3 regions of the Pseudomonas sp. JL27(2026) genome follow, and region 2 is predicted to be linked to each of the others. Evidence: predicted binding sites of a transcription regulator. Region 2 holds the regulator's gene; each other region holds the start of a gene.
What was found. Region 2 encodes sigma-54, which starts transcription at its own class of promoters, with help from an activator protein. Its sites were predicted from a motif close to ANTGGCATNNANNTTGCTNT; they were not measured.

Region 1 (9,930 bases), 980 kb from region 2:
CTCTCGAATCTGCCGGAAATACCAGCCGCCATCCGCGGTGTCGCCGTACAGACAGGCGCCGACCAGCACGTCATCCTTGATCACCAGTTTTTTGTAGACCCCGCCGATGGGGTCGGAAAGGGTAATGGTCTCGGTGTCTTCGCCGCCCATGAAGTTACCGGCGGAGAACAAGTCAATGCCGGTGACCTTCAACTTGGTCGAGGTCACCGAGCCTTGATAACGGGCGAACCCCAGTTGAGCGAGGTGATTGGCGCAGACCTTGGCCTGTTCGAACAGCGGCGCCACCAAGCCGTAGGCGATGCCTCGGTGGCTGGCGCATTCGCCGATGGCGTAGATGCGCGGGTCATAGGTTTGCAGGGTGTCGTTGACCAGAATCCCGCGGTTGCACGCGATGCCGGACTTTTCTGCGAGTTCGGTGTTGGGGCGAATGCCTGCCGCCATCACCACCAGATCGGCGGGGATGATGTCGCCGTTCTTGAACTGCACCGAGCCGACCCGGCCATTGCCGGCGTCGTGCAGGGCCTGGGTCTGTTCGCATAGGCGAAAGTGCAAGCCGCGACCTTCCAGGGCAGCTTGCAGCAGTTCGCCGCTGGTTTTGTCCAGTTGCCGTTCCAGCAGCCACTCGCCGATGTGCACCACGGTCACGTGCATACCGCGCAGCATCAGGCCGTTGGCGGCTTCGAGGCCCAGCAGGCCGCCGCCGATCACCACGGCATGTTTGTGGGTTTTGGCGGTATCGATCATGGCCTGGGTGTCGGCGATGTCGCGGTAACCGATCACGCCTTGCAAGGTGTTGCCAGGGATCGGCAGGATGAATGGCGTCGAGCCGGTGGCGATCAGCAAGCGGTCGTATTCGGCTTCGCTGCCGTCTTCGGCGATAACCCGGCGTTTGACCCGGTCGATCTCCACCACTTTGCGGTTGAGCAGCAGTTTGATGTGGTTATCCTGATACCAGCTCAGGTCGTTGAGTACGATGTCTTCGAAGGCCTGCTCACCCGCCAGCACCGGCGACAGCAGGATGCGGTTGTAGTTGGTGTGAGGTTCGGCGCCGAAGACCGTGATGTCGTACAGCTCGCCGCTCAGTTTGAGCAGCTCTTCCAGGGTCCGGACCCCGGCCATGCCATTGCCGATCATCACCAGTTTTAGTTTTTTCATCAGGTTCTCCGGGGGAGCTCAGGCGTGCCTCATCAGGGCGGTCAGGCTGGCTCGAGATATTTTGCGCAAACAAAAAAAGGCGTCCCGCTAGTTGCCTAGCGAGGACGCCTTTGTCCTGGTCCCTGCTCTGAGGGAAGCTCAGCCTTCGTCGTTGAAGGCTGGGCTTTATGTATGGTGAAACAGGTAATGCAGTGGTTGTGCCAAATCGGGGGAGGGCTTGGTTTTGTTGGGGTTGCTTCGTTATTCAGTGCCTGACTTGAGCTTTTTGCACCGAATCAAGGCGCATCGCCCGTTAATGGAGCGTATGGGCGATAGATTTGAGGGGGCTATCAGTCCGCTTTCGCGAGCAAGCCCGCTCCCACATTTGATCAACGTCGTATGCAGATGTTGTGTTCGCTGAAGATCTCCTGTGGGAGCGGGCTTGTTCGCGAAAGGCGCGACTGGATCTCAGCCATGAAATGCCAGATACAACACCACCAGATTGATCAGCAACGACACCAGCGCCAGGGTCCGCCAGACCTTCAACGGTTCACGTTCCAGCAACGGTCTTGGTCGCACACTCAAACTGCGCCGTTCACCTTGCTCCAGCACCAGCAACCATTCCTCCGCCGTCTCATAACGTTGTGCCGGGTCGGCGCACACCGCACGTTCCAGGCTTTGTCCCAGCCAGTCGGGTAAATCCGGCCGATAACGGTTGGCGTTGATGGGCAGGCCAAAGCGCGGTCGCTGAAAGGCTTCGATTTCCCCGTAGGGGTAATGCCCGGTGGCCAGGTAATAGAGCGTCACGCCGACCGAGTACAGATCCTGTTGCGGTGTCGGTGAAATCCCGTTGAACGCTTCCGGGGCAATGTAGCTCGGGGTGCCCGGCAGCGCATTCGATTGGTCTTCGGATAAACCGGTGCAGTACGCCAGGCCGAAATCCAGCAGCCGTAACTCACCGTCGTCAGCCAGCAACAGATTTTCCGGCTTGATGTCGCGATGGAAGATCTGCCGCCGATGCAGCATGCCCACGGCCCGCAGCAGACGCTCGGCCAGTTGTTGCCATTGGGGCAGCGGCAACGGACCGTTTTGCGCGAACAGTTCGGCCAGGGTCAGCCCCGGATACTCGCGCATCACGTAATACAGGTGTTGACGTTGAGCTGCCGGGTGAATTTCCGGAAAGCTGCGACCGGCAACACGCTTCAGAAACCACTCCTCGGAGAGCAGAGCCTGTGCGGCCGCTGTGTCGTTGCTCAACGGCAAGGGCAGGGTTTTCAGCAGCCACGGCTGTTGCTGTCCATCGCGTATGCGATAGATCAGCGACTGCTGGCTGTGCCCAAGCAGCCTCTCGACCTGCCAGCCCTCGAAGACCTGACCGGGTTTGAGCGCTGGCGGCAGCGGCCATTGCTGCAAATGAATCAGTGCATCACCGATGCTCGCTTCGCCAAGGGCGTCGACTCGCACCAGCAGCGCGCTGGCGTTGTCCTGGCTACCCGCCAGGTGTGCGGCGTGGACGAGGGTTTGCGCGGCGCTTTGCAGGTCGGGCTGGTCGCGCAGTATGGCCGCGATGGTGGTGTCGCCCAGCGTCGCCCACACCCCATCGCTGAGCAGGACGAAACTCTCGCCTGCGCGCAATTCACCGTCGAGAAAGTCCAGCATCAGGTGCTGGTCCAGCCCCAATGCACGCTTGAGCACATGCTGCATGCCCGGTTGCTCCCAGACGTGATCCTCGCTGATGCGCAGGAGCTGATCGGCATGCCAGCGGTACACTCGGCAGTCGCCGACATGCGCCAGGGTGAAGCGTCGACCTCGCAGCACCAGGGCGCTGACGGTGGTGAGCAACGGCAAGCCGCCACCGTTGGCCTGTAACCAGCGATTTTGTGCCAGCAGCAAGCGATCCAGCGCTTGGGCCACGCCCCAGGTTTGCGGCGTGGTGTAATAGTCCAGGGCCAATGCCTGCAGGGTTGTCCGGGCGGCGAGACCGCCATCGGCGCACTGGCTGACGCCGTCGGCGATGGCGAACAGAAACCCCTTGCTGGCCGCCAGTTCGGCGGCCGGCGTGACCAGGCGCAGGGCGTCCTGGTTCTCGTCCCGTGGGCCGATGGCGCTGGCCTCGGCGAAGCTCAGTTGCAGGCTCATCGTCCCTTCAGACCCGCGCCGCCGTCACTGCCGCCGAGCCCCAGGTGGTTCTCCAGCGACGCTTGACTCCGTGCAGGCCAAACCACGCCAGTACGCCAAGGCTGGCGAACAACCACAGCGCCAATTGGTAACTGCCGGTGCTTTGTTTGATCGCACCCATGCCCGCCGCCAGGGCAAAACCACCGATGCCACCGGCCATACCGATCAGTCCGGTCATGACGCCGATCTCAAGGCGAAAACGTTGCGGTACCAGTTGGAAAACCGCACCGTTGCCGGCTCCTAAACCGAGCATGGTGCAGACGAACAGCGCCAGTGCCGCGTAGGCGCTGGGAAGGTTGAAGCCCACGGCGGCGATGCAGAGAGCGGCGAAGGTGTACATCGCCAACAGGGTGCGAATACCGCCGAAACGGTCCGCCAGCGCGCCCCCGAGTGGCCGCATCAAACTGCCGCCACATACGCACGCGGCGGTGTAGTAGCCAGCGGTGACCGGGCTCAAGCCGTATTGATCGTTGAAGTAGCCGGGCAGGGCGCTGGCCAGGCCGATGAAACCGCCGAAGGTTACGCTGTAGAAGAACATGAACCACCAACTGTCGCGGTCACCCAAGGCCTTGAAATAGTCGCTCATGGCTTTGGCTTTCGGTCGTTGAGGGGCGTTTTTCGCCAGCCAGGCAAACACAATCAAGGTCAGGATCAGCGGGATCAAGGCAAAGCCGAAGACGTTGCTCCAGCCAAACGCTGCTGCGAGCACCGGGGCGATCAGCGCCGCGAGCACCGTACCCGAATTGCCCGCGCCCGCGATGCCCATGGCCTTGCCCTGATGCTGCGGCGGATACCACTGCGAGGCCAAGGGCAGGGCGACGGCGAACGAGGCGCCGGCCATGCCGAGGAATACGCCAAGCAGCAGGGCTTGCTCGTAGCTGTGGATGCCGAGTTTCCAGGCGCCGAACAGCGCGCAGATCACGATCACCTGGCCAATCAGCCCGGCGGTTTTGGGTGACAGACGATCCGCCAGCAAGCCCATCACGAAGCGCAGGATGGCCCCGGCCAGAATCGGCGTGGCCACCACCAGTCCGCGTTGCTGGGTGGTCAGGTGCAGGTCGGCGGCGATTTGCACCGCCAAGGGGCCGAGCAAGTACCAGACCATGAAGCTCAGGTCGAAATACAGGAACGCTGCGAACAGGGTCGGGGTGTGGCCGGATTTCCAGAAGCTTGAATTCATCGCGCACCTCAGCGGTTTAGAGTCTCGATAGGAGTCGTGAGCGTTGCGGTGGGGCGCCGCAACGGCCGCACCACCGGCCCCGGGCTGTGGGGCCAAAACGAAAAAACGCCGCCACCTGATTCGCCGTGAGGGGCGAACGGGTGAGCGACGTCTTTGTCGTAGGTGGGGCAACCGCCGTTGGTTACCTGTGCCGATTACATAGCGAGATCTGTGCCAACCGCCTGCTTTTGTGGCGAGGGAGCTTGCTCCCGTTCGGCTGCGAAGCAGTCGTGATCTGGCTGATGGGCTTTATCTGACACGATGCGCTGGCAGGTTTTGGGGAGCTTCGCACCCCAGCGGGAGCAAGCTCCCTCGCCACAACGATCGGCTCAACCCAACAACTCGCTCATGGCAATGATCTGCTCCGCCACCTGGATCAGCTTCTGCTGGCGGCTCATGGCCTGGCGGCGCATGAGGGTGTAGGCCTGCTCCTCATTGCAGTCCTTCATGTTCATCAGCAAACCCTTGGCCAGTTCGATGCGCTTGCGCTCGGCCAGTTGCTGGTCACGAGCCTGGAGTTGGGCGCGCAGCGCCTGATCGCTTTCGAAACGCGCCATCGCCACGTCGAGGATCGGTTGCAGGCGCGCGGCATGAATGCCTTCGACGATGTAGGCACTGACGCCGGACTTGATCGCCTGGCGCATCACTCCCGGGTCGTGCTCGTCGGTGAACATCACAATCGGCCGTGGCTGGTCGCGACTGACCAGCACCACTTGCTCCAGCACGTCGCGGCTCGGTGACTCGGTATCGATCAGGATTACATCCGGGCGCACCGTTTCGACGCGTGCGGGCAGGTCGATGGTCAGGCCGGACTCGTCGATCACCTCAAAGCCTGCCTCTGTCAGCGCGGCTTTGAGTCGCCCGACTTTTTTTGCGGTGTCGTTGATCAGCAGGATACGCAACATGGTCATGGCCTCCTGTCAGCGGCGGGCGAGAAGGGCGGGAGTGTCGGCCATGGCGTGCAGCTTGAAGCTTCGGGCGTACGCCGCCGGGTCCGAGCCATCCCAGGTTTTACCGTCGATCAACTGACTGCTGCGCATCTCCTGGCCCAAAGCTGCGACGCCCAGCGCCCTGGCGGCGTCGTGGTAGACGCCCAGTTGCTGGACCTGGCGCGCCACGCCCAGATAGTCCGGGTCTTCGCGCAGCAAACCCCAGCGCCGGAACTGGGTCATGAACCACATGCCATCGCTCAGGTACGGAATGTTCACCTCGCCATCGGCATGAAAGCGCAGCGCGTGCGGGTCCTGCCAGCGATGGCCGAGGCCGTCTGCGTAGTCGCCCGACAGACGCGGTTCAATACAGTCCAGCGGCGCGTCGAGGTAGGCGGGGGCGCTCAACAGCTGTGCGGTGCTGCGGCGGTTTTCGCTGCTTTGTTCGATGAAACGGCTGGCTTCCAGAATCGCCATGACCAGGGCTCGGGCGGTGTTCGGGTAATGCTCGACGAAGGCACGGGTGCAGCCGAGGACTTTTTCCGGGTGATCGGGCCAGATAGTCTGGCTCGTCGCCAACGTGAAACCGAGGTTCTGCCGTACCGCGCTGGCGCTCCAGGGTTCGCCGACGCAGAAACCGTCGATACGCCCGGCCTGCAGGTGCGCGACCATTTGCGGTGGTGGGACCACGACGCTGTCGACATCGCGCAATGGATGAATGCCCTGGCTCGCCAGCCAGTAATACAACCACATGGCGTGAGTGCCGGTGGGGAAGGTCTGGGCAAAGGTGAGTTTTGGGCGACGTTGGTGCACATGCAGGTCCAGCGCTTCAGGACAGGTCACGCCCAAGGCTTGCAGGCCGTGGGAAAGGTTGATGCTCTGGCCGTTCTGGTTCAGGCCCATGAGCACCGCCATGTCCGTTGTCGCCACGCCGCCGATCCCCAGGTGTACGGCGTAGATCAAGCCGTACAGGCTATGGGCGGCATCCAGTTCGCCGCTGACCAGTTTGTCCCGCAGGTTGGCCCAGGACGACTGGCGCTTGAGGTTCAGCGTCAGGCCATAGGGCTGAGCGAAGCCCTGGGTCGCGGCAACGACCACCGAGGCGCAGTCGCTCAGGGCCATGAAACCCAGGTTGATCTCGGTTTTTTCCGGGGCATCGCTGCCGTTGACCCAGGCCAGAGGGCCTGCTTGAGGTTCAGTCATCGTATAAGCACCTTGCATGAAAAAGCGCCGTACCCGGACCGCCGTGAAAATCAGGCCGGATGACGACGCCGTTGTCCTTTCCATCAGCCCTGTGGGGCTCATCCCGTCGTTGGCATGAGTGCTGATGCGCTAACAAGTGCAAGGCATATGCCACTGGCTGCTGATTTCATCGTGCGCCTCGCGTGCGAGCCCCATGCCCGGCTATAATCGCCGCCTTACTTCGCCGCCAACCGAGTCAAACCCGCCCATGTATACCCTGGCCCGCCAACTGCTGTTCAAACTCTCCCCGGAAACCTCCCACGACCTGTCCCTGGACTTGATCGGTGCAGGCGGGCGTTTGGGCCTCAATGGCTTGCTGTGCAAGTCGCCGGCGCAGTTGCCGGTGAACGTCATGGGGCTGGAGTTTCCCAATCCGGTGGGGCTGGCGGCGGGGCTGGACAAGAACGGTGCGGCCATCGACGGGTTTGCCCAATTGGGTTTTGGCTTCGTTGAAATCGGCACCATTACCCCACGTCCACAGCCAGGTAACCCCAAGCCACGGATTTTCCGCTTGCCGCAGGCCGAGGCGATCATCAATCGCATGGGTTTCAACAACCAGGGCGTCGATCATCTGCTGGCCCGTGTGGCCGCTGCCAAGTACAAGGGCGTGCTGGGGATCAACATCGGCAAGAACTTCGACACGCCGGTCGAACGTGCCGTCGACGACTACCTGATCTGCCTGGACAAGGTGTACACCCACGCTAGCTACGTGACGGTCAACGTCAGTTCGCCGAACACCCCTGGCCTGCGCAGCCTGCAATTTGGTGATTCGCTCAAGCAACTGCTGGCGGACCTGGCCACACGCCGGGCCGAGCTGGCGCTGCGCCACGGCAAACATGTGCCACTGGCGATCAAGATTGCCCCGGACATGACTGACGAAGAAACCGCTCAGGTTGCACAAGCGCTGGTTGAAACCGGCATGGACGCGGTCATCGCGACCAACACCACCCTGAGCCGCGTCGGCGTTGAAGGCCTGGAGCACGGTGACGAGATGGGCGGTTTGTCGGGTGCACCCGTGCGTGACAAGAGCACCCACACCGTGAAGGTGCTGGCAGCCGAGTTGGCTGGGCGTTTACCGATTATTGCGGTGGGCGGGATTACCGAAGGCAAGCACGCGGCTGAGAAAATCGCCGCGGGTGCGAGCCTGGTGCAGCTGTATTCAGGCTTCATCTACAAAGGTCCGGCGCTGATTCGTGGATCGGTCGACGCCATAGCGGCCTTGCGCTAAACCCTGGGTATGGGTAAGGGCTTTTGTGGCGAGGGGGCTTGCTCCCGTTCGGCTGCGAAGCAGTCGTAAATCATACAATCGCGCTTTACCTGATACACCGAGTTGATTGGTTTTTGGGCCGCTTTGCAACCCAGCGGGAGCAAGCCCCCTCGCCACAGAAGCCCCACCGTAATTTTTTACAGGCATAAAAAAGGGCTCCTCGAAGGAGCCCCTGGGCCGAAGCCCGCCGTCCGGATGGGACGTGCGTGGTTAAGGTGTTGCGTATTCAGATTGTCGTGTCGGAATGTGTGCCCCGTTTAGCCGACGGCGTGAAGTTCGTTGAGTCTATGGATTCCCGCAGTGCCGGTCATACCGTCCCAGTTGTCGCCGCGTCCTTCTCGCCAGCCGTTGATCCAGGCTTGGCGTACCGACGGTAGAGTAAATGGGCAAAGCTCACGGGATTTACCACCAACGCCATATTGATATCCGCGCAAAAATGCTCTTTCCAACGGATCACGCTTAAGTCTTCTCATAGGGTGTTTCCCTCACTTGTTGACTGTATTTTTCGCGTCGACCTCTATTGAGGTCTGGCAGAAAATTCTCTGCCGTTGGCGGCTCGCTGCCGGCGTCGCGAGCCAAGGTGTTGACGCCGTTGCGACGTCAACCTGTAGTGAGTTCTAACCAAAGCGTCACATCGAGGGAATGATCGTTTTGTCATAAGCACGTAACCATCTAGGTGCTATGGCCATAAGAAACATCTCGTTTGTAACCGGTTTGATAAGCAAAGCCCGGTATGATCGGGCTCCCAGTAAATGATGGGGTTAATGCTTTAGTGAGAATGCCCACCCGTTGCACTCGGGTACTATTCGACGAAGGGTCGAGTTATGACATTTTGTTGCAACGAATTTTTTATCTGCCCCTGCATCTAAGCTCTTTTCAACCTTCGGGTGTTGAGTCGCAGGGGTGGAACGGCACACCTTCGTGCCACGCGAGCGCTCTTCAAGAAAAGCGCTTGATTGAAAACCGGACGGTCGATGCGTTGCCCGTTCACTTATTGCTAAAGGTCCTGGAATTCCCATGTCGGAACGTTACGAACTCTTCCTCACTTGCCCTAAAGGTCTCGAAGGCCTGCTCATCGAGGAAGCCGTCGGGCTTGGCCTTGAGGAAGCGCGTGAGCACACCTCGGCCGTGCGCGGCATGGCCGACATGGAAACGGCCTATCGCCTGTGCCTGTGGTCGCGTCTGGCGAACCGGGTGCTGCTGGTCATGAAACGCTTCCCGATGAAGGACGCCGAAGACCTGTACCACGGCGTGCTGGATGTCGAGTGGCAGGATCACATGCTCAACGACGGTACCCTGGCCGTCGAGTTCAGTGGTCACGGCTCGGGCATCGACAACACGCACTTCGGCGCCCTGAAAGTGAAGGACGCCATTGTCGACAAACTGCGTACCCCCTCGGGCGAGCGTCCATCCATCGACAAGCTCAACCCGGACCTGCGCATTCACCTGCGTCTGGACCGTGGCGAAGCGATCCTGTCGCTTGACCTGTCCGGTCACAGCCTGCACCAGCGCGGCTATCGCTTGCAGCAAGGCGCGGCGCCGCTGAAGGAAAACCTCGCGGCAGCGATTCTGATTCGTTCCGGCTGGCCACGTATTGCTGCCGAAGGCGGCGCTCTGGCCGACCCGATGTGCGGTGTCGGTACGTTCCTGGTCGAGGCCGCGATGATCGCCGCCGACATGGCGCCGAACCTGCGTCGCGAGCAGTGGGGCTTCACTGCCTGGCTGGGTCACGTACCTGCCCTGTGGAAAAAACTTCACGAAGAGGCCACCGCTCGCGCTGCTGCCGGCCTGGCCAAGCCACCGCTGTGGATTCGTGGCTACGAAGCTGACCCACGCCTGATTCAACCAGGTCGCAACAACGTCGAGCGCGCCGGTCTGAGCGAGTGGATCAAGATCTACCAGGGCGAAGTCGCGACGTTCGAGCCGCGTCCGGATCAGAACCAGAAAGGCCTGGTGATCTG
Region 2 (9,930 bases):
AAGGACCTGTTCGCCTTGATCGGGTCTCAGGACACCGCCGTTGCGGTCTCCGGTCAGCTCAAAGCCACCGCCGTGTCGCTGATGAAAATCGCCAACGACTTGCGCTGGATGAACTCCGGTCCTTTGGCCGGTCTGGGGGAGATCGAGCTCGAAGGTTTACAGCCGGGTTCCTCGATCATGCCGGGAAAGGTCAACCCGGTTATCCCGGAAGCCACGGCGATGGTCGCCGCGCAGGTGATCGGCAATGACACAGTGATCACCGTGGCCGGCCAGTCGGGCAATTTCGAACTCAACGTGATGCTTCCGATCATCGCCCAGAACCTGCTGAGCAGTATCGAGTTGCTGGCCAACTCCAGCCGTCTGCTGGGTGACAAAGCCATCGCCACCTTCAAGGTCAACGAGGCCAAGCTCAAGGAAGCGCTGTCGCGCAACCCGATTCTGGTGACAGCACTCAACCCGATCATTGGTTACCAGAAAGCCGCTGAAATCGCCAAAAAGGCGTATCAGCAGGGTCGTCCGGTGATCGACGTCGCCCTGGAACACACCGACCTGTCGCGTAGCCAGCTGGAAGAGTTGCTCAACCCAGAGAAACTCACGGCCGGCGGCGTGTAATTACCGATACCGCTTTGGAGGCTCACCATGGAGCACTGGAAACGTACGATCGAAAGGGCCAATCGCTGCTTCATGCAGGGCGAACTGGTCGATGCCCGCGAGCACTACTTGCAGGCATTGGCCCTGGCTCAGGTGTTGTTCGAGCGCTGGTCGGATGCCGACGAAGCGGTAGCGGCTTGCGTGATTTCTCACCACAACCTGGCGGATTTGCACTTGCGCCTCAACCAGCCAGAGGAGAGTGCCGAGTATTTGTGCGCCATCCATCAGCGGCTATTGCAGACCCTGCAGAACACCCGCCTTGCGCCGGCCCTGCGCGAAGCAGCACTGCGCCAGAGCAGCAAGACCTATGTCGAGTTATTGAATTTCATCGGTGAGCACGGCGAGTATCCCCGGACTCACCGTTTGCTCGACAACACCGTGGTGGCGTCGGCGTCGGCTTCGACCCTGAGCCCTGACGTTGCGACAGCCCCCCGATCTCTACATGGAGCACATTGAGATGTCTTACACCTTGCCTGCCTTGCCGTACGCCTACGATGCCCTGGAGCCGCATATCGATGCGCAAACCATGGAAATCCACTACACCAAGCACCACCAGACCTACATCAATAACCTCAATGCAGCGGTCGAAGGCACCGAGTGGGCCGAATGGCCCGTGGAAAAACTGGTGGCCAGCGTTCAGCAATTGCCGGAAAAACTTCGCGCAGCGGTCATCAATCAGGGCGGCGGGCATGCCAACCACTCGTTGTTCTGGGCCGTCATGGCACCCAAGGGAGGAGGCAATCCACAGGGCGCGCTGGCCAAGGCGATTGATGAGCAGTTGGGTGGTTTCGACAGCTTCAAGGACACCTTCACCAAAGCCGCGCTGACCCGTTTCGGCAGCGGCTGGGCCTGGCTGAGCGTGACGCCGCAAAAAACGCTGGTGGTGGAAAGCAGCGGTAACCAGGACAGTCCGCTGATGAATGGCAACACGCCGATTCTCGGTCTCGACGTCTGGGAACACGCCTATTACCTGCGTTATCAGAACCGTCGCCCGGAATACATCAACGCGTTCTACAACGTGATCCATTGGCCGGAAGTTGCTCAGCGCTATCAGGCAGCGCTGGTTTAAGACCCCCACAAAAAAAGATCTAAGGCCGACTATGGGCACTGAAACACTGACAATCAGCAGTGGGCGAATGTTTCGTTACGCGTTGGGTTCGCTGTTGCTGTTGGCGGGCATCACCTTGTTCGTGGCCCAAGGGCTGGCCTGGCTGGACCTTGAACCACGGATGATGCGGGCGCTGCAAGGCGGGGCGATTTGTGCGTTGGGCACGGCCCTGGGCGCGGTGCCAGTATTGGTCATCCGGCGCATGCCGTTGGCGCTCAGTGATACGTTGCTCGGTTTCGGTGCCGGGGTGATGCTGGCGGCGACCGCGTTTTCGCTGATCGTTCCGGGCATTGCAGCGGCCGAAAGTCTTGGGCTGTCTGCCTGGGCGTCCAGTGGGCTGATCTGTTTCGGGATTCTGCTCGGGGCATTTGGTCTGTTTCTTGTGGACCGTAAAGTTTCGGGGGGCACGCCCTCCATGCTGGTTGGCACTCCGGATCGTCCGGTGATCCCTGCGCGCATCTGGCTGTTTGTCTTCGCGATCATTGCTCACAACATTCCGGAAGGCATGGCGGTGGGTGTTTCCGCTGGGGGCGGCATGCCGGACGCCGATAGCCTGGCCATGGGCATTGCGTTGCAGGATGTGCCGGAAGGCTTGGTGATTGCGCTGGTGTTGGCCGGGGCAGGGATGTCGCGGGGCAAGGCGTTCTTGATCGGCGCCGCCTCAGGTTTGGTTGAACCAGTATTCGCGTTGCTGTGCGCGTGGCTGGTGAGCCTGGCCGAGATGCTCTTGCCGCTGGGGTTGGCCTTGGCGGCCGGGGCGATGCTGCTGGTGGTGACTCACGAAGTCATTCCCGAGTCGCGGCGCAACGGTCACGACAAACTCGCCAGCCTTGGGTTGATGGCCGGGTTTTGCCTGATGATGGTGATGGACACGGCGTTGGGCTGATTGCCTGCTTTTGTGGCGAGGGAGCTTGCCCCCGCTCGGCTGCGTAGCAGTCGTCAGATCAGCGTATACGACGTATCTGATACATCGCGGTTGCAGGTTTTGGGCTGCTTCGCAACCTGGATGAGGCAAGCTCCCTCGCCACGGAGGCCCGCCTTGCCGAAAGATAACGGGGGTTATTCGCCTTCGTCGAAGAAGTTATTGATCAATGCCGCCAGCGCATCCAGCGCTTCCTGTTCCTGCTCGCCTTCGGTGCTCAAGTGGATTCGGGTGCCTTTACCGGCGGCCAGCATCATCATTGCCATGATGCTTTTGCCATCGACCATTGTTTCTGGTGTACGCCCGGCTCTGATCTGGCAGGGAAACTGACCGGCGACGCCGACGAATTTTGCTGATGCACGGGCATGAAGGCCCAGTTTGTTGATGATTTCAATTTCCAGAGCGGGCATCGCGGTGTGAATCCTTTAGCTAAGGTCGCGGTGGCGAACCTGGACGTTCTTCAGGGTTTTTTGCAGGGCCTGGCCCAGACGTTCGGTCAGGTAGACGGAGCGGTGATGCCCGCCGGTGCAGCCAATGGCAATGGTGACGTAGGCACGGTTGCTGGCGGCGAACCTTGGCAGCCATTTCAGCAGGTAGCTGGAGATGTCCTGGAACATTTCCTCGACATCCGGTTGGGCTGCCAGGTACTCGGCCACGGGAAGGTCCAGCCCCGACTGGTCGCGCAGCTCGGGTTTCCAGTACGGGTTGGGCAGGCAGCGTACGTCGAACACCAGGTCGGCATCGACCGGCATTCCACGCTTGAAACCAAAGGATTCAACCAGAAACGCTGTGCCGGGCTCGGGTTGGTTCAGCAGCCGCAACTTGATGGTATCGCGTAGCTGGTACAGGTTCAGGTTGGTGGTATTGACCTTGAGGTCCGCGAGATCGGCAATCGGCCCCAGCAGGTTGGTTTCGTCATTGATGGCTTCGGCGAGCGAGCGATTGGCGCTGCTCAGCGGGTGGCGACGGCGGGTTTCCGAGAAGCGCTTGAGCAGTGTCTCTTCGTCGGCATCCAGGTACAGCACATCGCACTGAATGTGGCGGCTGCGCACTTCCGTGAGTAACTCGGGAAAGCGCGACAGGTGGCTGGGCAAGTTGCGTGCGTCGATTGAAACCGCCACCAGCGGCTGGGCCAGTTCGGTGTGGATCAGTGCGCGTTCGGCAAGTTCAGGCAACAGGCCGGCGGGCAAGTTGTCGATGCAGTAGTAGCCGTTATCCTCGAGTACATCGAGGGCGGTGCTTTTACCTGAGCCGGAACGGCCACTGACGATGATCAAGCGCATGGTTACGGACCGTTTTGCTCTTCCAGGACAACCTGGTACAGGGCTTCATTTGTCGCGGCGCTGCGAAGTTTTTCGCGCACGTCCTTGCGGTCAAGCATGCTGGCGATCTGGCGAAGCAGTTCCAGGTGCGCATCGGTGGCGGCTTCCGGGACCAGCAATACAAACAGCAGGTCGACCGGGGCACCGTCGATGGCGTCAAAATCGATAGGAGCGTCCAGGTGCATCAGTGCACTGATAGGCGACTCGCAGCCTTTGAGGCGGCAGTGCGGGATGGCGATGCCGTTGCCAAAACCGGTGGAACCGAGCTTTTCACGGGCAATCAGGCTCTCGAAGACATCTTGCATCTCCAGATCCGGTACTTCACGGGCGATCAGGTTGGCAATTTGTTCGAGGGCGCGTTTCTTGCTGCCGCCCGGCACGTTCACAAGTGAACGGCCGGGGGTCAGGATGTTTTCAAGTCGGATCATGTGGGGAGAGTGTTAGCGACCAGTGCCTTGCAGCAGGCTCTGTTGCTTTTCCTTATGCTTTTTCAGTTGGCGGTCCAGCTTGTCCGTGAGCAGGTCGATCGCAGCATACATGTCGTCATGTTCTGCGTTGGCGACGACTTCCCCACCGTGGATGTGCAGCGTGGCTTCGATTTTCTGTTTCAGTTTCTCGACAGCCATCGTCACTTGCACATTGGTGATCTTGTCAAAGTGGCGTTCCAGTCGGTCAAGTTTCTCACCGATGTAGGCGCGCAGGGGTTCGGTCACTTCCAGTTGGTGTCCACTGATGTTGACTTGCATACAGCTTCTCCTTCGTTGCCAGTGCATAAGGCGGCAGGCTGGTTAGCCTGCCACTAGGTTGTGTCCGGAAACTGCCTGATGGCGAATTTTCGAACACACCCTGGAACGCGGTGGCGTGGCCCTTACATCAACCGCTTGCGTTCGCTTGAAGGCGCGATCCCAAGGGATTCGCGGTACTTGGCGACGGTGCGGCGGGCTACCTGAATGCCTTGTGCCTCCAGTAAACCAGCGATCTTGCTGTCACTCAACGGCTTTTTCTGATTTTCCGCGGCAACCAGTTTTTTGATGATCGCACGGATCGCCGTAGACGAGCATTCGCCGCCTTCAGAGGTGCTGACGTGGCTGGAGAAAAAGTATTTCAGCTCATAAATACCCCGTGGGGTATGCATGAACTTTTGCGTGGTCACCCGTGAAATCGTCGATTCGTGCATGCCGACCGCTTCAGCGATGTCGTGCAGGACCAGCGGCTTCATGGCCTCATCGCCGTATTCGAGAAAGCCGCGCTGGTGCTCGACGATCTGGGTGGCGACTTTCATGAGGGTTTCGTTGCGGCTTTGCAGGCTTTTGATGAACCAGCGCGCTTCTTGCAACTGATTGCGCATAAAGGTGTTGTCGGCGCTGGTGTCGGCGCGGCGCACGAAGCCTGCGTACTGTGGATTGACCCGCAGGCGCGGAACCGATTCCTGGTTCAGCTCCACCAGCCAGCGCTCGTTGTCCTTGCGCACGATCACGTCAGGGACGACGTACTCGGCTTCACTGGACTCGATTTGCGAACCCGGTCGAGGGTTGAGGCTCTGGACCAGCTCAATGACCTGGCGCAGTTCATCTTCCTTGAGCTTCATGCGACGCATCAGTTGGCTGTAATCGCGGCTGCCCAACAGGTCGATGTAGTCGCTGACCAGGCGCTTGGCCTCGGCCAGCCAGAGGGTCTTGGCGGGCAGTTGGCGCAATTGCAGCAACAGGCACTCGCCCAGGTTGCGTGCGCCGATGCCGGCCGGCTCGAATTGCTGGATGCGATGCAGGACGGCTTCGATTTCGTCCAGTTCGATGTCCAGTTCCGGGTCGAAGGCTTCGAGGATTTCCTCTAGGGTTTCGTCCAGGTAGCCCTGATTGTTGATGCAGTCGATCAGGGTGACGGCAATCAGACGGTCGGTGTCGGACATCGGCGCCAGGTTCAATTGCCAGAGCAGGTGGCTTTGCAGGCTCTCGCCGGCCGATGTGCGGGTGGTGAAGTCCCACTCGTCGTCATCGTTGCTGGGCAGGCTGCTGGCGCTGGTCTGGTAGACATCTTCCCAAGCCGTGTCGACCGGGAGTTCGTTGGGAATGCGTTCGTTCCACTCGCCTTCCTCGAGGTTGTCCACCGTGGGGGCGGTTTCCTGGTAGGAGGGCTCTGTAATGTCGGTATTGGGCTTTTGCTCGATGTTGTCCGCCATGGGGTCGGCGTTATCGAAATCGTCGCCTTCTTCCTGGCGTTCGAGCATAGGATTGGACTCCAGTGCCTCCTGGATTTCCTGTTGCAGGTCCAGGGTCGACAATTGGAGCAGGCGGATGGCCTGTTGCAGCTGCGGTGTCATCGTCAGCTGCTGGCCCATTCTCAAGACTAGCGATGGTTTCATGGCAGGGGCTTAACACCTTATTCGCCGGCGCACATGCGCCATCCACTACAGGGGCGCCGGAGCGCCAAACTTAAGCAAATTATATGCCCGAAACTGAAGTGTTTGCCTAGAGCGCTGTAACAATTAAAACGTTTTAAATTTTTATTGCGCCAGGCTGCGTCAGCCCAAGGCTGAGGAACTGAGGGCGTGGGAATGCCCTGAGCGCCGTATCAATAAAATTCTACTGATTTTATTGAGGTTGGCGCTCCGGTAACAGGTCAAACACCTCGGCGCTTACAGGCGGAACTCGTGGCCCAGGTACACTTCCTTGACCAGTTCGTTGGCCAGGATGGTCGCAGAGTCGCCTTCGGCGATCAGTTGGCCATCGTTGACGATGTAGGCGGTTTCGCAGATGTCCAGGGTTTCACGGACGTTGTGGTCCGTGATCAGGACGCCGATGCCCTTTGCCTTGAGGTGGTGAATGATCTGCTTGATGTCGCCTACCGAAATCGGGTCCACGCCGGCGAACGGTTCGTCGAGCAGGATGAATTTCGGGGCGGTGGCCAGGGCGCGGGCGATTTCCACGCGGCGGCGCTCACCACCGGACAGGCTCATGCCGAGGTTGTCGCGGATGTGGTTGATGTGGAATTCCTGCAGCAGGCTTTCCAGCTCCTTGCGGCGACCGGCCTTATCGAGTTCCTTGCGGGTCTCGAGGATGGCCATGATGTTATCGGCGACCGAGAGTTTGCGGAAGATCGACGCTTCTTGCGGCAGATAGCCGATACCGGCGCGAGCGCGGCCGTGCATCGGCTGGTGGCTGACATCCAGGTCGTCGATCAGCACGCGGCCCTGATCGGCCTGAACCAGGCCGACGATCATGTAGAAACAAGTGGTCTTGCCGGCGCCGTTAGGGCCAAGCAGGCCGACGATCTGGCCGCTGTCGATGGACAGGCTGACATCGCGCACGACCTGGCGGCTCTTGTAGCTCTTGGCCAGATGCTGAGCTTTCAGAGTTGCCATTACTGGGCCTTCTGCTCGTCGGTTTTCTTTTTCGGCTGGATGACCATGTCGATCCGCGGACGTGGCGCGGTCACGGCGCTGCCATTGGCACGACCAGCGTTGGCGACCTGCTTGACCGTGTCGTAGACGATTTTCTCGCCTTCGGTGGTGTTGCCGTCGTTGATCACTTTGGCCCGGTCGATCAGTACAACGCGGTTTTGCGCTGCGTGGTACTGGATGGTCACCGCATAGCCCTGGACGGGTTTCGTGTCAGTCGGCTTCTGCAACTGCTCGAAATAGGCCAGGTTGCCTACCGAGGTCACGACGTCGATGTCACCGGCCGGGGTGCGGGTGATGGTCACGGTGTTGCCGGTGACCTTCATCGAGCCCTGGGTGATGATGACGTCACCTTTGTAGGTGGCGATACCTTGCTTGTCATCAAGCTGAGCATCGTCAGCCTGAATGCGGATAGGTTGCTGACTATCGTTCGGCAGAGCCCAGGCGCTCACGCTTCCCAGTGCTGCGCCCAGACTGAGCAAAATAGGGAGGGTTTTAACGAGCCTCATACTGTCCTCTTACGTTCGATAGCAGGTGTATCCTGCTTTCTTTCAAATACGCTTTCATTCCGTTACCAGTCGATACACCACCAGCGCCGTCGATTCTAACGGCTTGCTGGGTCTGCGCATATTGCTGTTGCGGGAATACGGTCATGCGACTGCTGGTAATGATGGTTTCACGCTTTTTTTCGTCAGTGCGCGCAATGCGCACCGAGTCGATCAGCTCGACTTCGGTACCGTCCGGGTTGACTTCGCCGCGTTCGCTCTGGACATGCCAGGGATACACGGTTCCGCGGTACATCTGCAGGTCGGGCTTGGTCAGCAGGGTGATCTCGCTGGCCTGAACGTGCTCGACCTTGTCGGAGGTCATTTCATACTGCAGGCCGCCGTCGGGCAGGAACTGCAGGCTGTAGGCGTTGATGGCGTAATAGTCGATCGCGTTTTCATCGACCTTCACCACAGGCTTGTCGAGGAAGCGCTCCGGGCTGATGTTCCAGTAGCCCACCGCTGCAAACAGCGCAGCGATGACGGCGAACATCAGGAAATTGCGAATCTTTTTACTCAGCATAGGTGGCTCACAGGTAGGCGGCGTTGGCCGCTTCAAGGTTGCCTTGGGCGCGCAGGATCAGTTCGCAGAACTCGCGAGCCGCGCCTTCGCCACCGCGAGCCTGGGTGATTCCGTGAGCGTGTTCGCGGACGAAGCTGGCAGCGTTGGCAACGGCCATGCCCAGGCCGACGCGGCGAATCACCGGCAGGTCCGGCAGGTCGTCACCGAGGTAGGCTACCTGTTCATAGCGTAGGCCCAGTTGCGCCAGAAGCTCGTCAAGTACCACCAGTTTGTCCTCTCGGCCCTGATACAGGTGAGGAATACCGAGGTTTTTCGCCCGGCGCTCGACCACCGGGGTCTTGCGGCCGCTGATGATGGCGGTGGTCACGCCGGTCGCCATCAGCATCTTGATGCCTTGGCCATCCAGGGTGTTAAACGTTTTGAACTCGCTGCCGTCTTCCAGGAAGTACAGCCGTCCGTCCGTCAGCACGCCATCGACGTCGAAGACCGCCAGTTTGATCTGTTTGCCGCGTTGCAGAAGGTCCGCAGTCATTACATTACTCCCGCACGCAGCAAGTCGTGCATGTTCAGGGCGCCGACCGGGCGATCTTCGCTGTCGACCACCACCAGCGCGCTGATTTTGTTGTCTTCCATGATTTTCAGGGCCTGGGCTGCGAGCATATCGGCGCGAGCGGTCTTGCCATGAGCAGTCATGACGTCATCAATGGTGGTGCTGTGAACGTCGATGGTCCGGTCCAGGGTACGGCGCAAGTCGCCGTCGGTGAAGATCCCGGCGAGTTTTCCGTCGGCTTCCAGTACGACGGTCATGCCGAGGCCCTTGCGGGTCATTTCCATCAGCGCGTCTTTGAGCGGGGTGCCGCGCTGTACGCGTGGCAGTTCGTCGCCGGCGTGCATGACGTTTTCGACTTTCAGCAGCAGCCGGCGGCCAAGCGCGCCACCGGGGTGGGAAAAAGCGAAGTCTTCGGCGGTGAAGCCGCGGGCTTCCAGCAGGGCAACGGCCAGGGCGTCGCCCATGACCAGGGCGGCCGTGGTCGAGGAGGTCGGTGCCAGGTTCAGCGGGCAGGCTTCATGTTCGATGTGAACGTTGAGGTTCACTTCCGCAGCCTTGGCCAGCGGCGACTCGGGATTGCCGGTCAGGCTGATCATTTGAATGCCCAGGCGCTTGATCAACGGCAGCAATGTCACGATTTCATTGGTCGAGCCGGAGTTCGACAGCGCAAGAATGATGTCGTCGCGGGTGATCATGCCCATGTCACCATGGCTCGCTTCGGCCGGGTGCACGAAAAACGCAGTGGTGCCGGTGCTGGCCAGGGTGGCGGCAATCTTGTTGCCGATGTGCCCGGATTTGCCCATGCCGACGACAACCACGCGGCCTTTGCTGTTCAGAATCATCTCGCAAGCGCGTACGAAATCTGCGTCGATATGGGACAACAAGCCTTCTACGGCTTCAAGTTCGAGGCGG
Region 3 (9,930 bases), 620 kb from region 2:
CGTGCCAGGCGGCTCATCACGCCATCAGCGCTGTCGAAGCTTTGCGTGGTCATGCCTTCCTGCTGCAAGGCTTTTTCCAGGACCCAGCGGATAGAACGGTCGTCATCGACGATCCACACGGTTTCACTACGGCTCATGTCGATGGGGCTCCTTGCTCCAGTGGCAGAAAGATCGAGAACGTGGTGTGGCCTGGATGGCTGTCACATTCGATCAGGCCCTGGTGCTGGCTGATGATGTTCTGGGTAATGGCCAGGCCGAGCCCGGTACCGTCCGGGCGACCGCTGACCATGGGAAAGAAGATGGTCTCTTGCAGGTCCGCAGGAATCCCCGGGCCGTTGTCGATGATCTCGAGTTTGGTCACCAGGCGATGGCGCACGTGGCCGATGGTGAACTGGCGCATGGCGCGTGAGCGCAGGGTGATGCGGCCCAGGCGCAGTTCGTTCTGGCTGCTGATGGCCTGCATCGCGTTGCGCACGATATTCAATACGGCCTGGATCATTTGTTCGCGGTCGATCAGTACGTCGGGAATGCTCGGGTCGTAGTCGCGCACCAAGGTGATGCAGCCCTGGCTTTCGGCCTCCACCAGATTGCACACGCGCTCCAGCACTTCGTGGACATTGCACATGGCCAGCGACGGCAGTTTGTTCGAACCGAGCATGCGGTCCACCAGGTTACGCAGGCGATCGGCTTCCTCGATGATGACGTTGGTGTAGTCCTTGAGGCTTTCTTCCGGCAGTTCACGGGCCAGCAACTGGGCGGCGCCGCGAATCCCGCCGAGCGGATTCTTGATCTCGTGAGCCAGACCGCGCACCAGCATCTTGCTGGTTTCCTGTTTGGACAGCTGCGCTTCTTCCTTGGTAATGCGCAGCAAGCGGTCACGCGGGTGGACCTCGAGCAGCAGCAGCGTGTCGCCGTTACTCAGGATCGGTGTTACCGCGTAGTCCACGGTCAGTGTCTGGCCGGTCAGGGCGGTGAGCATCGCTTCGCGCTTGGTGAACGGGTGCGCTTGCTCCACGGCCTGGCGCAGGGAATTCAGGGCTTCGGTCGACTCGGTGAACAGCTCGCTGATGAATTGCCCGTGGCTGCGCTGGCCGCTGATGGCCAGGAGCATTTCTGCCGCGGGGTTCATGTACTCAAGACGCAATTGGGCGTCGAGCAGAATGGTAGCGGTGGTCAGGTTGTCGAGTAGCAAGCGGTGCAGTGCGTCGCTGATGGTCATTAGGACCTCTTTTGGAGCAGGGCAACCCAGGGGCGATCCCGGATTGCGCGCGCGGGTTGAGCGCTGATGCGAGGAAAATGCAAAAACCAAACCAAGGCTCCGAAAAGAAGCAATAAACCCCTGAAACGGGCGTTTGAAGCTCGATCGCGTGGCGTTCTGCCAGCTTCGACGGGTACTTTCGAACCAAAATGGGTTGATAAGTGGGTAGGGTGCAACCTATTGCACCAATATAGTGCGCAAACTTGGGAGGTGTTTAGAAGAAAGGAAAAATCCCGACTTTTTCTTCTTCAGGCTTGTCGGCGAGGGGGCATTCCGGGCGTTTTCCGTAGTCGGTCATCACGCAGGGTGTGACCTGGCGCTTTTGCGCCAGGGAGATACGCAGCATGTGAAATGGCTGGTTGGCCGTGCGTTCGACGATGCGTCCTTGCTCGTCCAGTATCTCCACCGCGAGGTGGTGGCTGCCGCGATCAACATTGCTCAGGGCGAACACCGGGCTGGGCCCCGGCTCGGCGGTCGCTTTGCCATCCAGCAACAGCCGGTAACGGTGCCCGCGTTGCAGGCCGGGCTCGCTGGTGACGCTGACGATCAGTTCACCCGCGCTGCTGCGCACGGAGGCATCCGGGTCTGGCACCAGTACCCGAAGCATTTCGTAGCGAAACAGCGGTGTTTCTTCAGTCTTCCTGGGCGAGGCGTTTGGCGTGGTGCCGACGGGATGGGCTGCCATGCGATTGCCCGGTGCCAGCGGTACCCGTTTTGCATTGCCGGGTCGCGGCTGGTCGGTGAACACCCGATTGCCCTGAGCGTCGAGGTAGGTGTAAACCTCCGCCAGCGCCGGCAGGCTAATCAACCACAGGCTGGTGATGATGAGCCAGCGCTTCATGGCGTATGCACGCGCTGAACGGTGAAGGTCACCGTCGGGCTTTGCTGGACCACGCGTTCTGCGGCGAGTACCTGCACCGCGAGGCTGTGTTCACCGCGATCAATGTTGACCAATTGCAGGCGCGGCACGTTGCTCGGCTGGCCATAAGGCTGGCCGTCCAGCAGCAATCGCAACAGATGCGGCCCTTGCAGGCGGGGCTGGATCTGCACGCCGACCGTGAAGGTGCCGTTGTTGGCGCGCAGGGCTTCTTCGGTGGGCAGGCCGGTCAGTTCCAGCACGGCATACGCGGCGCTGCTGTCGTTGCGCGGGGGGGAGGGTTGTTCGGCTGCCGGTTGCTGGCGTTCAACCTGGTTGAGCGGCGGCAGCTCAACCGGCTGGCTCTTCACGCCATCGGGCGGCTGATTGCTGTAGGCAGCGTTGCCGTTGGCGTCGGTGTACTTGTAGATTTGCGCGACGGCAGGCAGGGCAATCAGAGGCAGTATCAGCAGAAAACCACGACCCATAAAAATCGACCGATAAACGAAGACGTTGGGTTGCAGCATAGGCCAACGACGAGAGTTGGCCCAAGGCGTTCACATCCCGTCATGCAATTGATCGGGATCTGGGGCCTGCGATGCCTTGGCTCGTCAAGCAGAGGCCTCGCGAAGGAGGCTGTGCATCATGGGGCGTTGGGTGTCCAGGAGCCGTTCTCATAGTTGCCACTGCCGTCCTCTGTGAGCCAGGGACCTTGGCGCTTGCCGTTCAGGTAGTGGCCGCGTTCCACTGTTTTGTCGCCGACACGGCGCTCGCTCGGGCCATTGAGTTGGTCGTGGACGTAGGTGTCGAAGCCCTGGATGTCGTTATCGGCAGGTTCATCGTTTTCGGAGGGCAGGATGTCCCAGCGGCCTTCGCGCTGGTCGTTTTCATAAAGGCCGGTCTGGGTATTCTCAGGGGAGGTGACATACCATTGGCCCTGACGCTTGCCCTCGACATAAGGGCCGCTCTGTTGGTTTTCCCAGCCTTCGCTGAAGTGCCATTCACCCGTGCGCAGGCCGTGACTGTACTTGCCTTGCGCGCGGATGAAACCATAGCCGTACACAACACTGTCGCCGTCTTCACTGCCGCGGTAGCGGGTCGGATCGGTTTCCCAGGCGATCTGGCTGACCTGATAGTTGTAGACCGTACGCGAGCCCTCATGCAGGGGTTTGCCGTAGCCGCGCCAGTAGGTGACGGTCAGGAAGCGGCCATCCTTTTTCTGGAAGGTTTTCTTGTAGGCCAGTTGTTCCTCGCCCGGCGGGGTGTGGCGGATCAGTTGCTGGCTATCGTCGAAGTAGCCGACCAGCGTGCCTTGGGTATGGTCGATCTGATCGAATTCGGCAATGTCCGAATTTTCAAAGAAGAAGCGGTGGTTGAGTTGCGTCAGTTGGGCCAGGGCCTTTTTGACCGTGAGGGCGTCGAGGGTTTTCTTGCCGTCGACGATGCGGTCGAGGGCTTTTTGCAGCGAGCCGACCTGGCTATAAAGATGATCGTTGGCGTCGTAGCGGTAGGCATGTACCTGGTAACGACCCTGCTGCTTGAACAGGACGAAGCGGGTCGGCCTCTCGCTGTCCAGCGACATGGCGAAGACAGACTCGATCGAGGCGTTGCCGAAGTTATCGAGCAGTTGCGGTGATTGCTCGGGTGCATTGCTGGGGCTGTAATAGCCTTTGACGCCATCGGCTTCCTTGAAGAATGCGAGGGTCATCGAGCTTTCCGACAGGTTGTCGAGTATCGGATGAGCCAACGGTTTGCCGTCATAGAAGGGTGCAGCGTGGGCGGTACCCCATGCGATGCAGCCGATCAGGGCCAGGTGTGTCCACTTCATGCGAATCCCTTCGTCTGGTGCGCCGAGTCAGGCACGAAATTCGCGGATTATCCATGGATGCAGTGGCTTGGGAAATCAGCGCCCATAAAAAAGACCTCCCGGAGGAGGTCTCTTTTGAGTCACGCCGCTTGCGCGAGCGCTACCGGATCAGCAGCTGTAGTACAGCTCGTATTCCAGTGGGTGTACGAAGGTACGAACCTTGATCTCTTCTTCGCTTTTCAGGGCGATGTAAGCGTCGATGAAGTCGTCGCTGAATACGCCGCCTTTGGTCAGGAACGCACGACCTTTGTCCAGCTCTTCCAGGGCTTCTTTCAGGCTGCCACACACTTGCGGGATCTCTTTCGCCTCTTCAGGCGGCAGGTCGTACAGGTTTTTGTCGGCAGCGTCGCCTGGGTGGATCTTGTTCTGGATGCCGTCCAGGCCAGCCATCAACAGTGCAGCGAAGCCCAGGTACGGGTTGGCTGCCGGGTCCGGGAAGCGTGCTTCGATACGGCGAGCTTTAGGGCTCGACACGTAAGGAATACGGATCGATGCGGAACGGTTGCGAGCCGAGTAGGCCAGCATTACCGGTGCTTCGAAACCTGGAACCAGGCGCTTGTAGGAGTTGGTCGACGGGTTGGTGAAGCCGTTCAGGGCCTTACCGTGCTTGATGATGCCGCCGATGAAGTACAGGGCGGTGTCGGACAGGCCGGCATAACCTTCGCCAGCGAAGGTGTTCTTGCCATCTTTGGAGATGGACATGTGAACGTGCATACCCGAGCCGTTGTCGCCGTACAGAGGCTTAGGCATGAAGGTCGCGGTGCGGCCGTAGGCATCGGCCACGTTGTGTACGCAGTACTTCAGGGTCTGAACTTCGTCAGCCTTGGCTACCAGGGTGTTGAACTTGACGCCGATTTCGTTCTGGCCGGCAGTCGCCACTTCGTGGTGGTGAACTTCGATGACTAGGCCCATTTCTTCCATGGCGTTGCACATGGAGGTACGGATTTCGTGGTCATGGTCGAATGGTGGAACCGGGAAGTAGCCGCCTTTGACGCCTGGACGGTGGCCTTTGTTGCCGCCTTCTACGTCCTGGTCGGACATCCACGAGCCTTGCTCGGAGAAGATCTTGAACATGGAACCGGAGATGTCGGACTTGAACTTCACTTCGTCGAAGATGAAGAACTCAGGCTCCGGGCCGACGAACACGGTGTCGCCGATGCCGGTGGACTTCAGGTATTCCTCGGCGCGGTGGGCGATGGCGCGTGGGTCGCGGTCATAGCCTTGCATGGTCGAAGGTTCGATGATGTCGCACACCAGGATCAGGGTCGGCTCTTCGGTGAACGGATCGAGCACGGCAGTCGAGTCGTCCGGCAGCAGGATCATGTCGGAGGCTTCGATGCCTTTCCAGCCAGCGATGGAGGAACCGTCGAACATTTTGCCGATTTCGAAGAAATCGTCATCCAGCGCATCACGGGCCGGCATGGTCACGTGGTGCTGAGTGCCTTTGGTGTCAGTGAAGCGCAGATCAATCCATTTGACGTCATGATCTTTGATGAGTTGAACCGACTTCGACATAGTGTCCTCCGGGTGGCTTCGGGCGGGTAGTGGAGTGCCCTTAGAATGTGGGTGCTGCCGGCGCGAATACTCTGCCAAGGCAACCTGCCTCACAAGGGAGCAAATTGCATGCCAGTGCCCCGACTTGGGTTTTTCGCCCCAATCCCACGCATATAAAGGTGAAAGCGCAGGGTTTGCGCAAAATATCGCCCTTTAATGTAGCGCTTTAAGCGATAAATGACCCGTTTTGGTGCATCGAAAACCTTCTGCACATTAACTGGTTAAACCTTGAGCAATTTCCGCTATAATCCGCGCCCCCCTTTTTCGGCTGGCCCAGCGCGCGCTGTTTTCATGAAACTAATCGTAAAAGTCTTCCCCGAGATCACCATCAAGAGCCGCCCGGTACGGATGCGTTTCATCCGTCAGTTGGCCAAGAACATCCGTGCCGTGCTCCGCGATCTGGACCCGGCTGTGGTGGTGAACGGCGTGTGGGACAACCTCGAGTTGGAAACGCACGTCACTGACCCCAAAGCCCTGAAGGACATGACCGAGCGCCTGAGCTGCATGCCGGGCATCGCGCATTTCCTGCAGGTTGACGAGTACCCGCTGGGTGACTTCGACGACATCGTCGCCAAGTGCAAGCTGCACTTCGGCGAGGCGTTGGCCGGGAAGATTTTTTCGGTGCGCTGCAAGCGTGCCGGCAAGCACGAATTCAGCTCCATGGACGTCGAGAAATACGTCGGCAGCCAACTGCGTCGTCAGTGCGGCGCCGCCGGTATTTCCCTGAAAGAGCCTGAAATCGAAGTTCGCATAGAAATTCGCGACAAACGGTTGTTCGTGATCCACAACCAGCACAACAGCATCGGTGGCTATCCGCTGGGCGCGCTGGAACAGACCCTGGTGTTGATGTCCGGCGGTTTCGATTCCACCGTCGCCGCCTACCAGATCATGCGCCGCGGGCTGATGGCGCACTTCTGCTTCTTCAACCTCGGCGGGCGTGCCCACGAATTGGGCGTGATGGAAGTCGCGCACTTCATCTGGAAGAAGTACGGCAGCTCCCAGCGCGTGTTATTTGTCAGTGTGCCGTTTGAGGAAGTCCTGGGCGAAATTCTCGGGAAAGTCGATAACAGTCATATGGGCGTAGTATTGAAGCGTATGATGTTGCGCGCTGCGTCCCGAATCGCTGATCGGCTGGACATCGAGGCACTGGTCACCGGTGAAGCGATTTCCCAGGTGTCGAGCCAGACGTTGCCGAACCTGTCCGTGATCGACTGCGTGACCGACAAGCTGGTCTTGCGTCCGCTGATCGCCAGTCACAAGCAGGACATCATCGACCTGGCCAACGAAATCGGCACCGCCGACTTCGCCAAGCACATGCCGGAGTACTGTGGGGTCATCTCGGTGAACCCCAAGACCCACGCCAAGCGTCCGCGTGTGGAGCATGAAGAGAAAGAATTCGACATGGCGGTGCTCGAGCGTGCGCTCGAGAACGCCAAACTGGTGCCGATCGATCGTGTAATCGATGAATTGGGCCAGGACGTGCAGATTGAAGAAGTCAGTGAAGCGCTGGCCGGTCAGATCGTCATCGACATCCGTCACCCGGATGCCGCTGAAGACGACCCGTTACAGCTTGCTGGCGTCGAGGTACAAGCGATGCCGTTTTATGCACTGAACGCTCGTTTCAAGGAACTGGACCCTACTCGCCAGTACCTGCTGTATTGCGACAAAGGCGTGATGAGTCGCCTGCATGCCCACCATTTGCTCAGTGAGGGGCATGCCAATGTGCGCGTTTATCGACCGAGCTAAGAGCCCGGGGCTGTTTGCCTGTGGCCTGCGTCACCGGCCCCCCGACGCCGCCGCCAAGCTGTAACGGCTTTGCGGACGCAACGTTAATCGCTGCCAAGACTTGTCAGCACACCGAATCCTCTGATCGAGATACACAAGTGATCGAAAATCTACGCAACATCGCCATCATTGCTCACGTTGACCATGGTAAAACCACCCTGGTAGACAAACTCTTGCGTCAATCCGGCACCCTGGAGCGCAACGAGCTCAACGACGAGCGCGTGATGGACTCCAACGACCAGGAGAAAGAGCGCGGTATTACCATTCTGGCGAAAAACACCGCCATCAACTGGAATGGCTACCACATCAACATCGTGGACACCCCGGGCCACGCCGACTTCGGCGGCGAAGTTGAACGTGTAATGTCGATGGTTGACTCCGTTCTGCTGCTGGTTGACGCTCAAGACGGCCCTATGCCGCAAACCCGTTTCGTGACCAAGAAGGCGTTCGAAGCCGGCCTGCGTCCAATCGTGGTCATCAACAAGGTTGACCGTCCAGGCGCACGTCCGGACTGGGTTCTGGACCAGATCTTCGACCTGTTCGACAACCTGGGTGCTACCGAAGAACAGCTGGACTTCAAAGTGGTTTACGCCTCTGCCCTGAACGGTATTGCAGGTCTTGACCACACCGACATGGCTGAAGACATGACCCCGCTGTACCAGTCGATTGTCGACAACGTACCTGCGCCGAAAGTCGACCGTGACGGTCCGTTCCAGATGCAAATCTCCGCTCTGGACTACAACAGCTTCCTGGGTGTTATCGGCGTTGGCCGTATCGCTCGTGGTCGCGTCAAGCCGAACACCCCGGTTGTCGCTATCGACGCCGACGGCAAGAAGCGTACCGGTCGTATCCTGAAGCTGATGGGTCACCACGGTCTGCACCGTATCGACGTTGAAGAAGCAGCTGCCGGCGACATCGTCTGCATCAGCGGCTTCGAGCAACTGTTCATCTCCGACACTCTGTGCGACCCACTGAACGTTGAAGCGATGAAGCCGTTGACCGTTGACGAGCCAACCGTTTCCATGACCTTCCAGGTAAACGACTCGCCTTTCTGCGGTAAAGAAGGCAAGTTCGTGACCAGCCGTAACATCAAGGAACGTCTGGACAAAGAACTGCTCTACAACGTTGCCCTGCGCGTTGAAGAAGGCGACACCGCCGACAAGTTCAAAGTTTCCGGCCGTGGTGAGCTGCACCTCTCGGTACTGATCGAAACCATGCGTCGCGAAGGCTTCGAAATGGGTGTTGGTCGTCCAGAAGTGATCATCCGCATGGTTGACGGCGTCAAGCACGAACCGTACGAAAACGTGACCATCGACCTGCCGGAAGAATCCCAGGGTTCGATCATGGAACAAATGGGTATCCGTAAAGGCGACCTGACCAACATGGTTCCGGATGGCAAGGGCCGTGTGCGCCTTGAGTACAACATCCCGGCACGTGGCCTGATCGGTTTCCGTAACGAGTTCCTGACCCTGACCTCCGGCGGCGGCATCCTGACCTCGATCTTCGACCGTTACGACACCATGAAGTCCGGCGACATGTCCGGCCGTCAGAATGGCGTGCTGGTTTCGGTCGCTACCGGTAAGGCACTGACTTACTCGCTGGAAACCCTGCAGTCGCGTGGCAAGCTGTTCATCGAACACGGCCAGGACATCTATGAAGGTCAAATCGTTGGTCTGAACAGCCGCGACAACGATCTGGGTGTTAACCCGACTAAAGGCAAGAAGCTCGACAACATGCGTGCTTCGGGTAAAGACGAAACCATCGCTCTGGTTCCACCTGTACGTTTCACTCTGGAGCAAGCTCTGGAATTCGTACAAGAAGACGAGCTGTGTGAAGTCACTCCTAAGTCCATCCGTCTTCGCAAGAAGATCCTGGGCGAAAGCGAGCGTACCCGCGCTGCGAAGAAAAGCGGCAACTGAGTTTCGACTTAGTTAGCGCTTAAAAAAACGCCCCCGACCGCAAGGTCGGGGGCGTTTTTGTTTGTCTGGGGTTTGTGCGATGTCTGTGGCGAGCGAGCTTGCTCGCGCTGGGCTGCGCGTAGCGGCCCCAGGATATTTGCAGCTAACGTCGATTTTGTGAGTGCTGCGCACTCAAGCGGGAGCAAGCTCCCTCGCCACAGGTAACAGGCTTCGGATCAGAACTTCTGCCTGATCAGAACTTATCGAGTGTCCGTAGCTTGGTCTCGCGTACCACTTCTTTTGGCTTGTACGCGCAATACCCCGGCCGCGGGCCGATCTTGGGATGGTTGCGGCAGGTGTCCGGGCGCTTTTCATAAATAGTGCACAAACGGCTCTTGCGATCCAGGTACAGGCAATCGTTGTTGCTCATGCGCTGGAGCGTGAAGATCTCGGACTTCTGGTTGTAACGCTCGACGATCCCTTCCTTTTGCAGGCGCTTGGCGATGTTCTTCGGCGGGTCGCCGCGCTCGAACTCATCGACGATGCCGATGCGGATCAGATCCTTGATCTTGACCTCCACCGGCAGCGTGCAGCAACTGGACACGCAGGAGCCACACATGGGGGCGGAGTACTTGGCCCAGGTATCGAGACGGTCGATCTCCGCGGCGGCGATCAGGTTGGGCTTCATCATGTGGAATTACCAGCGTGCATC

Region 1: a site for sigma-54 is predicted at 6,799-6,818, ahead of AC1Z1G_RS09110 (CmpA/NrtA family ABC transporter substrate-binding protein). Genes of this name have one in related genera too.
Region 3: a site for sigma-54 is predicted at 5,593-5,612, ahead of glnA (glutamate--ammonia ligase). Genes of this name have one in related genera too.

The regions. Positions count from the first base shown of each region.
Region 1 is NZ_CM167794.1:1,995,969-2,005,898, forward strand. It holds gene nirB (nitrite reductase large subunit NirB) at 1-1,155, opposite strand, end outside; gene AC1Z1G_RS09095 (bifunctional protein-serine/threonine kinase/phosphatase) at 1,603-3,273, opposite strand; gene AC1Z1G_RS09100 (nitrate/nitrite transporter) at 3,281-4,492, opposite strand; gene AC1Z1G_RS09105 (ANTAR domain-containing response regulator) at 4,861-5,436, opposite strand; gene AC1Z1G_RS09110 (CmpA/NrtA family ABC transporter substrate-binding protein) at 5,452-6,663, opposite strand; gene AC1Z1G_RS09115 (quinone-dependent dihydroorotate dehydrogenase) at 6,911-7,930, shown strand; gene rmf (ribosome modulation factor) at 8,227-8,442, opposite strand; gene rlmKL (bifunctional 23S rRNA (guanine(2069)-N(7))-methyltransferase RlmK/23S rRNA (guanine(2445)-N(2))-methyltransferase RlmL) at 8,987-9,930, shown strand, end outside.
Region 2 is NZ_CM167794.1:1,012,675-1,022,604, forward strand. It holds gene AC1Z1G_RS04545 (class II fumarate hydratase) at 1-612, shown strand, start outside; gene AC1Z1G_RS04550 (hypothetical protein) at 640-1,107, shown strand; gene AC1Z1G_RS04555 (superoxide dismutase) at 1,109-1,720, shown strand; gene AC1Z1G_RS04560 (ZIP family metal transporter) at 1,752-2,645, shown strand; gene AC1Z1G_RS04565 (HPr family phosphocarrier protein) at 2,819-3,091, opposite strand; gene rapZ (RNase adapter RapZ) at 3,107-3,964, opposite strand; gene ptsN (PTS IIA-like nitrogen regulatory protein PtsN) at 3,967-4,431, opposite strand; gene hpf (ribosome hibernation-promoting factor, HPF/YfiA family) at 4,444-4,749, opposite strand; gene AC1Z1G_RS04585 (RNA polymerase factor sigma-54) at 4,872-6,365, opposite strand; gene lptB (LPS export ABC transporter ATP-binding protein) at 6,639-7,364, opposite strand; gene lptA (lipopolysaccharide transport periplasmic protein LptA) at 7,364-7,909, opposite strand; gene lptC (LPS export ABC transporter periplasmic protein LptC) at 7,896-8,468, opposite strand; gene AC1Z1G_RS04605 (KdsC family phosphatase) at 8,476-9,000, opposite strand; gene AC1Z1G_RS04610 (KpsF/GutQ family sugar-phosphate isomerase) at 9,000-9,930, opposite strand, start outside.
Region 3 is NZ_CM167794.1:391,982-401,911, forward strand. It holds gene ntrC (nitrogen regulation protein NR(I)) at 1-137, opposite strand, end outside; gene glnL (nitrogen regulation protein NR(II)) at 134-1,219, opposite strand; gene AC1Z1G_RS01805 (DUF4124 domain-containing protein) at 1,473-2,099, opposite strand; gene AC1Z1G_RS01810 (DUF4124 domain-containing protein) at 2,096-2,602, opposite strand; gene AC1Z1G_RS01815 (hypothetical protein) at 2,758-3,942, opposite strand; gene glnA (glutamate--ammonia ligase) at 4,090-5,496, opposite strand; gene thiI (tRNA uracil 4-sulfurtransferase ThiI) at 5,827-7,281, shown strand; gene typA (translational GTPase TypA) at 7,419-9,239, shown strand; gene AC1Z1G_RS01835 (YkgJ family cysteine cluster protein) at 9,472-9,909, opposite strand.